Marinobacterium aestuarii: one gene and its partner. The protein of the gene in region 1 interacts with the protein of each later gene in a pairwise test. Links are inferred from orthologs where the notes say so. Each region holds a gene or a part of one and is shown on either strand. Other genes may lie near its edges.

Region 1 (3,265 bases):
ACGCTGGATCATGCCGAAGTTGAAACCCTGGCCAGTGATTTGCTGAAAAATCCCAAACGTGTCGCCATCGATGCCATTACCCGGCCCCATGACGATATCCGCCAGCGCTTTTTCCTATGCGATCATCTGGATCACAAGCAGGCACTGCTGGCGCATCTGCTGAAGGATGAAAAATTTCTGCAGGTCATTATTTTCACCGCCACGCGCGGTGATACCGAACGTCTGGCTCAGTGGCTTGGCGAACGCGGCCTCAAAACCGCAGCACTGAGCGGTGAGCTGGCCCAGAGCGAGCGTAATCGCATCATGGATGGTTTCAGTCGCGGCCAGCAGCAGGTGCTGGTGACAACCGATTTGGCATCGCGCGGGCTCGATCTGCTCAATGTGTCTCTGGTGATCAACTTTGATCTGCCGCGGCACAGCGAAGAGTATGTGCACCGTATCGGCCGAACCGGCCGCGCCGGTGCCAAGGGTGATGCCATCTCTCTGGTGGGGCCCAAGGACTGGGATAGCCTGACGCGTATCCGTCGCATGCTGCAGCAGGATATCGAGTATTCCACCATTGCGGGCATGGTCGGCAAGTTTAAGGGGCTGGTGCCTGAACCGGTCAAGCCGCCGCGTGTGCCGGTACAGGCAGCAGCGGCTCCCATGGGGCGCAAGGCGCGCAACAAGCTCAAGAATGCTGTCGAGCGGCCAAGGCCTGGGCGGGCCAAGAGCAAGGTGGTGTCGGACGATGGTTTCGCCCCCATGCTGCGGTCCAAAAAGCCGCCGGTGCCGGATACCGACGACGACTGATTGATCACAGGGATGGCGCTTTTGCAAACGCCGCCGTCGGGGCTTGCCCGTCGGCGGCGTTTGCACGATACTGGCGCGCTTTGAAAACTGGTGGGAGTGACTCGATGGAGATCACCAAAGATTGCGTGGTGCAGTTCCATTACAACCTGCACGATGCCGACGGTAACGAACTGGAAAACAGCCGCAAGGGCGACCCTATGGCGTACCTGCACGGGCATCAGAACATGATGGCCGGGCTGGAAAAGGCGCTGGAAGGGCACAGTGCCGGCGACGTATTCAGTGTGACCCTGGCACCGGAAGATGCCTATGGTTCGCGTACTGAAGACTCCGAGCAGCGCATTCCGCTCAAGCATCTGCAGGGTTCGAAAAAGTGGCGCCCAGGCATGGTTGCCACGGTGCAGACAGATCAGGGCGGGCGCCAGGTACAGATCCTGAAAGTCGGCAAGTTCATGGTGACCGTGGATACCAACCACCCGCTGGCGGGCAAGACGATCACCTTTGATGTTGAAGTTACCGATGTACGCGCCGCCAGCGCCGAAGAAGTCTCCCACGGCCATGCCCACGGTGTGGGCGGTCACCACCATTAATTGATTTCCAAAGGTTGTCAGCAACGCCCTGATCGGCGAAGCTGACGGGCCTGACAAACGCAACAGAGCGAGTGGAGCGAATATGGCAACTGCAAGTGCACGTCACATCCTGGTTAAAAGCGAAGCCAAATGTCTGGAACTGAAGGCCAGCATTGAAGCCGGTGGCGATTTCGCCGCAGCGGCACGCGAATTCTCCGACTGCCCGTCCGGCGCCCGTGGTGGTGATCTGGGCAACTTTGGCCGCGGCCAGATGGTGCCTGAGTTCGACCAGGTTGTATTCAGCGCGCCGCTGAACACGGTTCAGGGTCCGGTCAAGACCCAGTTCGGTTACCACCTGCTGGAAGTGACCGCGCGCAAGGATTGATCCTGCGTACCGGGCGTCGCCATGGCGCCCGGCTGTTGAGTGCTCGATCCGTTTATGCCCGCCCCGCGTTATATCTTCGTTATTCGTTATTCGTTATTCGTTATGCTTTCGCCTTTCGCCTTTCGCCTATCTTGTTGCTTGTCCCTGACTTTGTACAGGCTTGCGCCCGCGCGTCTTAAAACGGCATTATATTGCCCATAATCATCAGCGCAGGAACGCAGCATGAGCAAATCAATCAAGGTGGTCGTAACACGCAAGAAGGACAATGAGGCGCCTGATCCGGCGCGTCAGCTTCGCATTGACGAGGCCATGGGGTTTGTCCGTGGCTTGCGCAAGAAGGGCGATAATCTCAAGGTCATGGTCGACAAGCTCAACGAGCACGGCCACCTCTGCCCCGATGGTTCAGCCTGGACCTACGACAGCCTCAATAGCTTCATTCACGACCATCAGCTGTAAGTCGCTATCCCTTGATGGCGCAAGTTCAGTAGAATGACCGGCTTTAGGGCCGGCGCAGTGCCGCAGCAGAAGGACCAGGTGCATGAATCAACTTAGCTTCCAGTTAAAAGGAAGTGTTGTAACCGCGATCGTACTCGAACTGTACCGCTATTCCCGTGCCGACTTCAGTGCAGAGCTCAGTGCCAAGGTGCGTCAGGCGCCGATGTTTTTCCATCAGACACCCGTGGTTATCAGCCTTGAAAAACTTGAGGCGGATGTACCGCCCATCGATTTTCCGGAATTGATCGCCCTGTGTCGTGACTTCGGCCTGCGCCCCATGGCATTCAAGGGTGCACCGGCGGCGCTGGGAGATGTACTGGAGGCCACCGGGCTGGTGCTGATTCCAGCCGGGCAGGGCGGACGTGCCCCTGTGCCGGAACCGGCGCCGCCACAAGTCGCGGCGACAGCTGAGCCTGAGGTGGTGGTGCGAACCGTGGTGGAGGAAAAGCTGGTACATCGCCCCAGCAAGATTATTACCCGCCCGATCCGCTCCGGTCAGCAAGTGTACGCCGAGGGCAGCGACCTGATTGTTATGGCCGCCGTGAGTGAAGGTGCCGAAATCCTGGCCGATGGCCACATTCATGTATATGGTCCCCTGCGCGGCCGCGCCCTGGCGGGTGTGCGCGGCGATGTACAGGCGCGCATTTTCTGCCAGAGCCTGGAAGCGGAGCTGGTGTCCGTGGCCGGCAATTTCAAACTGAGCGACAGTTTGCGCGAGCTAACCTGGAAGGCGCCGTCACAGGTGTATCTGCAAGACGACACGTTGCATGTGGATGCGCTTTGATGAATACTCCCGAACCGGGTGAAGCAGGCAGAATTGAGGAGAGGGTGTTGGCTAAAATTATCGTGGTGACCTCTGGCAAGGGGGGCGTGGGCAAAACGACCAGTAGCGCCGCCATCGGCACAGGTCTTGCTTTACGGGGTTTTAAAACCGCTATTATCGATTTTGACGTTGGCCTGCGTAACCTTGATCTGATCATGGGCTGTGAGCGGCGCGTGGTGTATGACTTCGTTAATGTCATCAACA
Region 2 (3,256 bases), 310 kb from region 1 along the record:
ACTGATAGCGAATACGGGCATAGGCACCGGTGGTGCGGGCCGCCAATTTGCCGGCACCTACGCTCAAGGATGGCAGCGATATGCTGCGCCCGGCAGCCAGCGCGCTCATCAGCATTTTCCAGCCCTGGCCGACGCAGTCCTGGCCCCCCAGCACCCAGTCCATGGGCATGAAGACATCCTCGCCTTCGTTGGGACCATTAAGAAAGGCCTGGAGCGCAGGGTAATGCCGCTCGCCAATATTGATGCCGGGGGTATTGGTGGGCACCAGCGCGACTGTAATGCCAATGGATTCGACATCCCCCAGCAGGTGATCGGGATCATAGAGTTTAAAGGCCAGACCCATCAGGGTCGCCACCGGCCCCAGGGTGATATAGCGTTTGCCCCAGCTGACGCGCATGCCCAGCACCTGCTCGCCCTGGTAGTCGCCATAACAGACAATGCCCCGATCCGTCATGGAGGCGGCATCAGAGCCGGCTTCAGGGCTGGTAAGGGCAAAACAGGGAATCTCCCGGCCATCGGCCAGGCGCGGCAGGTAATAGTCTTTTTGTGCATCGGTACCGTGGTGCAGCAGCAGTTCGCCGGGCCCCAGGGAGTTGGGCACCATCACGGTAACGGCCACGGCGATGCTGCGGGACGAGAGTCGCATCACCACCGCAGAATGGGCGGAGGCCGAAAAGCCCAGGCCACCGAATTCCTTAGGCAGAATCATACCGAAAAAACGCTGCTGACGCAGAAAGTCCCAGATGGGCTGGGGCACAGCCCGCTGCTGCACCGTAAGATCCCAGTCATCGATCAGGCTGCACAACTGCGTGACCGGGCCATCCAGAAAGGCCTGCTCTTCGTCACTCAGGCGCGGCGTACCCGAGGCCAGCAACTGCGCCCAGTCGGGCTTGCCGGACAACAGCTGTGCATCCCACCAGAGCCCGCCCGCCTCCAGTGCCTCGCGTTCGGTATCCGAAATGGGTGGCAATAGCGCCTTGATGCGTCGCAGCACAGGCCCGCTGATATAACGCCTGCGCCAGCGCCCGATAACGCCTTGCGTCTGCTGCATGAGCTCGTTCCCCTGCTGCCAAATGTTCAGCTAAGCATAGACGCATTCCACTGCAGTCAGGGGGCTTTGACGGTATACAGGAGCGGCATCACAACTTACAGCTGTCAGCTATCAGCTATCAGCTCAAGCCTCTACCAGCCCCTTAAGCTGCGTGACGATGTGGGCCCCTATGGGTATCGCGGAAGTGGCTGCCGGCGACGGCGCGTTACATACCACCAGCGCGCGCTGGGTGTTGACGAACAGGAAGTCGTCCACCAGAGCGCCATCGGGCGTTACGGCCTGGGCACGGATGCCGGCGGGGTACGGTGTCAGATCTTCCAGTCGCAGCTGTGGGCAGTATTTTTGCACCAGTTTCAGATAACCGCGCTTGAACAGGGAGTTTCTGAACTCGGACAGGCTGGCGCGAAAGTTTTTCAGCAACACCCGGCGCAGGCCCGAATAGCACAGCATCTCCAGACTATCCCTAAGGCTGATATCGGTCTTGCGATAGCCTTCGCGCTTGAACGCCAGCACCGCATTGGGGCCCACGGTCACAGTGCCATCGATCATGCGGGTCAGATGCACCCCCAGAAACGGCAGGTCCGGGTCCGGAATCGGGTAGATCAGATGATTGACGATGCGGTTATGTTCAGGGGGCAGCAAAAAATACTCGCCGCGAAACGGCAGTATCTTGAAGCTCGGTTCAAGCCCCAGCAGCCGCACCACGCGATCCGCCATAAGGCCGGCGCAGGCCACCAGATAGCGTCCCCTGAAAGTACCGCCGCTGGTATTCACCTCTACGCCATCGCTGCTTTCATCAATGGCGGTGACTTCGGTGGCAAATTTAACCGTGCCGCCGGCCGCTTCCACCAGTTTGCCCATCTGCACGGTGATCTCCGTGAAGCTCACAATGCCGGTTGAGGGCACAAGGATGGCTCCTACGCCGCTGATGTTGGGCTCGCGCGCTTTGAGCTGCGTCTCGGACAGCACCTCGATCTCGATACCGTTCTCTTCACATCGAGTAATCAGTGCCTGCATGCGGCGGTATTCGGCCTCATTGGTGGCCACCAGCAGCTTGCCGCAGCTGTCGTACTTGATGCCGTACTGATCACAGAAGGCACGGGTGGCGATATTGCCCTCGCGACAGAAGCGCGCCTTGAGGCTGCCAGGCTTGTAGTAAACCCCGGCGTGAATTACACCGGAGTTATGCCCGGTCTGATGCTGCGCCGGCCCAAGCTCCTTTTCGAGTACCAGTACCGACTGGCCGGGATAGGCCTGCTGCAGCTGCCATGCGGTAGACATGCCGAGGATGCCGCCGCCGATGACGATAAAATCATAGTTATTGTTCATGCATTGCCCTGTGTCTGGGTAAAAAAGGCCGGGTTCAATGAACCCGGCCTTGATCGTTCGGCTAAGTGTCTTAACGAGCGGTCGCGACCGCGCCAATACCGCGACGGCTGTACATAAAGAGCGCGATAAAGACCGCCAGGCCCGCCAGATCCACCGACCACATGTCGTGGGGCCAGAGCATGGCCGTACCGGCCGCACCGCAGATCAGCCGCAAGGGTAGGTTCAGCTTGCTCTCCAGGTGCCCTTCCATAAAGCCCACGAAGGCATAGAGACCGAAGAGCGCGAACACGAACACCCGCATCACTTCTTCCGCCGAGCCGCCAATCAGGTTGGTATAGCCAAACAGCAGCGGCACTACATAGAGGCCCTTGGCGATCTTCCAGGCGGTAAAGCCCGTCGCCATGGGAGGCGTCTTGGCAATCGCTGCCGCGGCAAAGGCCGTAAGGCACACCGGCGGCGTAACGTTGGAATCCTGCGACAGCCAGAAGATAATCATGTGGGCCGACAGCAGCGCCATGGACAGCACCACCGGATCCACCGCCTGGGTCATCAGCTGCCCCATAAAGTCCGGCGGTACCAGCGCCAGCAGCGCCTTGGCATCGATCTCGGACATGGGGGATGCCAGCAGCGCCACCTTCTCCGGATCCACCAGCATAAAGATCATGCGTGCGGCTTCCGGCAGCCCACCGCTGACCATCAGCTCGATCAGCTTGGTTTCAGCGATCAGGTTATAGAGCGCCGGCGCCGACAGGGTCGCGAGCACTATATAGGCCGCAGTCACCGGCAGGCCCATACCCAGCACCAGGGACGCCAGACCCACCAGCAGTATGGTAATCAGCAGGCTGCCACCGGCCCAGTCGGAAATCATCAGCGAAA

What was found.
Region 2: the proteins of A8C75_RS13405 (region 1) and lhgO interact in binary tests that used the Escherichia coli proteins (3 or more experiments, as listed by UniProt). The link is inferred for Marinobacterium aestuarii from one-to-one orthologs.

Annotation. Positions count from the first base shown.
Region 1 is NZ_CP015839.1:3,058,907-3,062,171, reverse strand. The notes cover bases 156-3,102. They hold A8C75_RS13405 (peptidylprolyl isomerase), read left to right. Parts: upstream 156-1,461; coding sequence 1,462-1,743; downstream 1,744-3,102. Other genes in these bases: minD (septum site-determining protein MinD), read left to right, coding at 3,070-3,102; minC (septum site-determining protein MinC), read left to right, coding at 2,282-3,022; A8C75_RS13400 (hypothetical protein), read left to right, coding at 1,966-2,199; A8C75_RS13410 (FKBP-type peptidyl-prolyl cis-trans isomerase), read left to right, coding at 897-1,379; A8C75_RS13415 (DEAD/DEAH box helicase), read left to right, coding at 156-792. Outside these bases: more of A8C75_RS13415, read left to right, coding at 1-155; more of minD, read left to right, coding at 3,103-3,265. UniProt on the Escherichia coli protein: PPIases accelerate the folding of proteins. It prefers amino acid residues with hydrophobic side chains like leucine and phenylalanine in the P1 position of the peptides substrates.
Region 2 is NZ_CP015839.1:2,753,639-2,756,894, forward strand. What follows is about bases 278-3,215. They hold lhgO (L-2-hydroxyglutarate oxidase), read right to left. Parts: upstream 2,381-3,215; coding sequence 1,175-2,380; downstream 278-1,174. Other genes in these bases: A8C75_RS12070 (acyl-CoA dehydrogenase), read right to left, coding at 278-1,051; A8C75_RS12080 (TRAP transporter permease), read right to left, coding at 2,451-3,215. Also shown: more of A8C75_RS12070, read right to left, coding at 1-277; more of A8C75_RS12080, read right to left, coding at 3,216-3,256. UniProt on the Escherichia coli protein: Catalyzes the dehydrogenation of L-2-hydroxyglutarate (L2HG) to alpha-ketoglutarate and couples to the respiratory chain by feeding electrons from the reaction into the membrane quinone pool.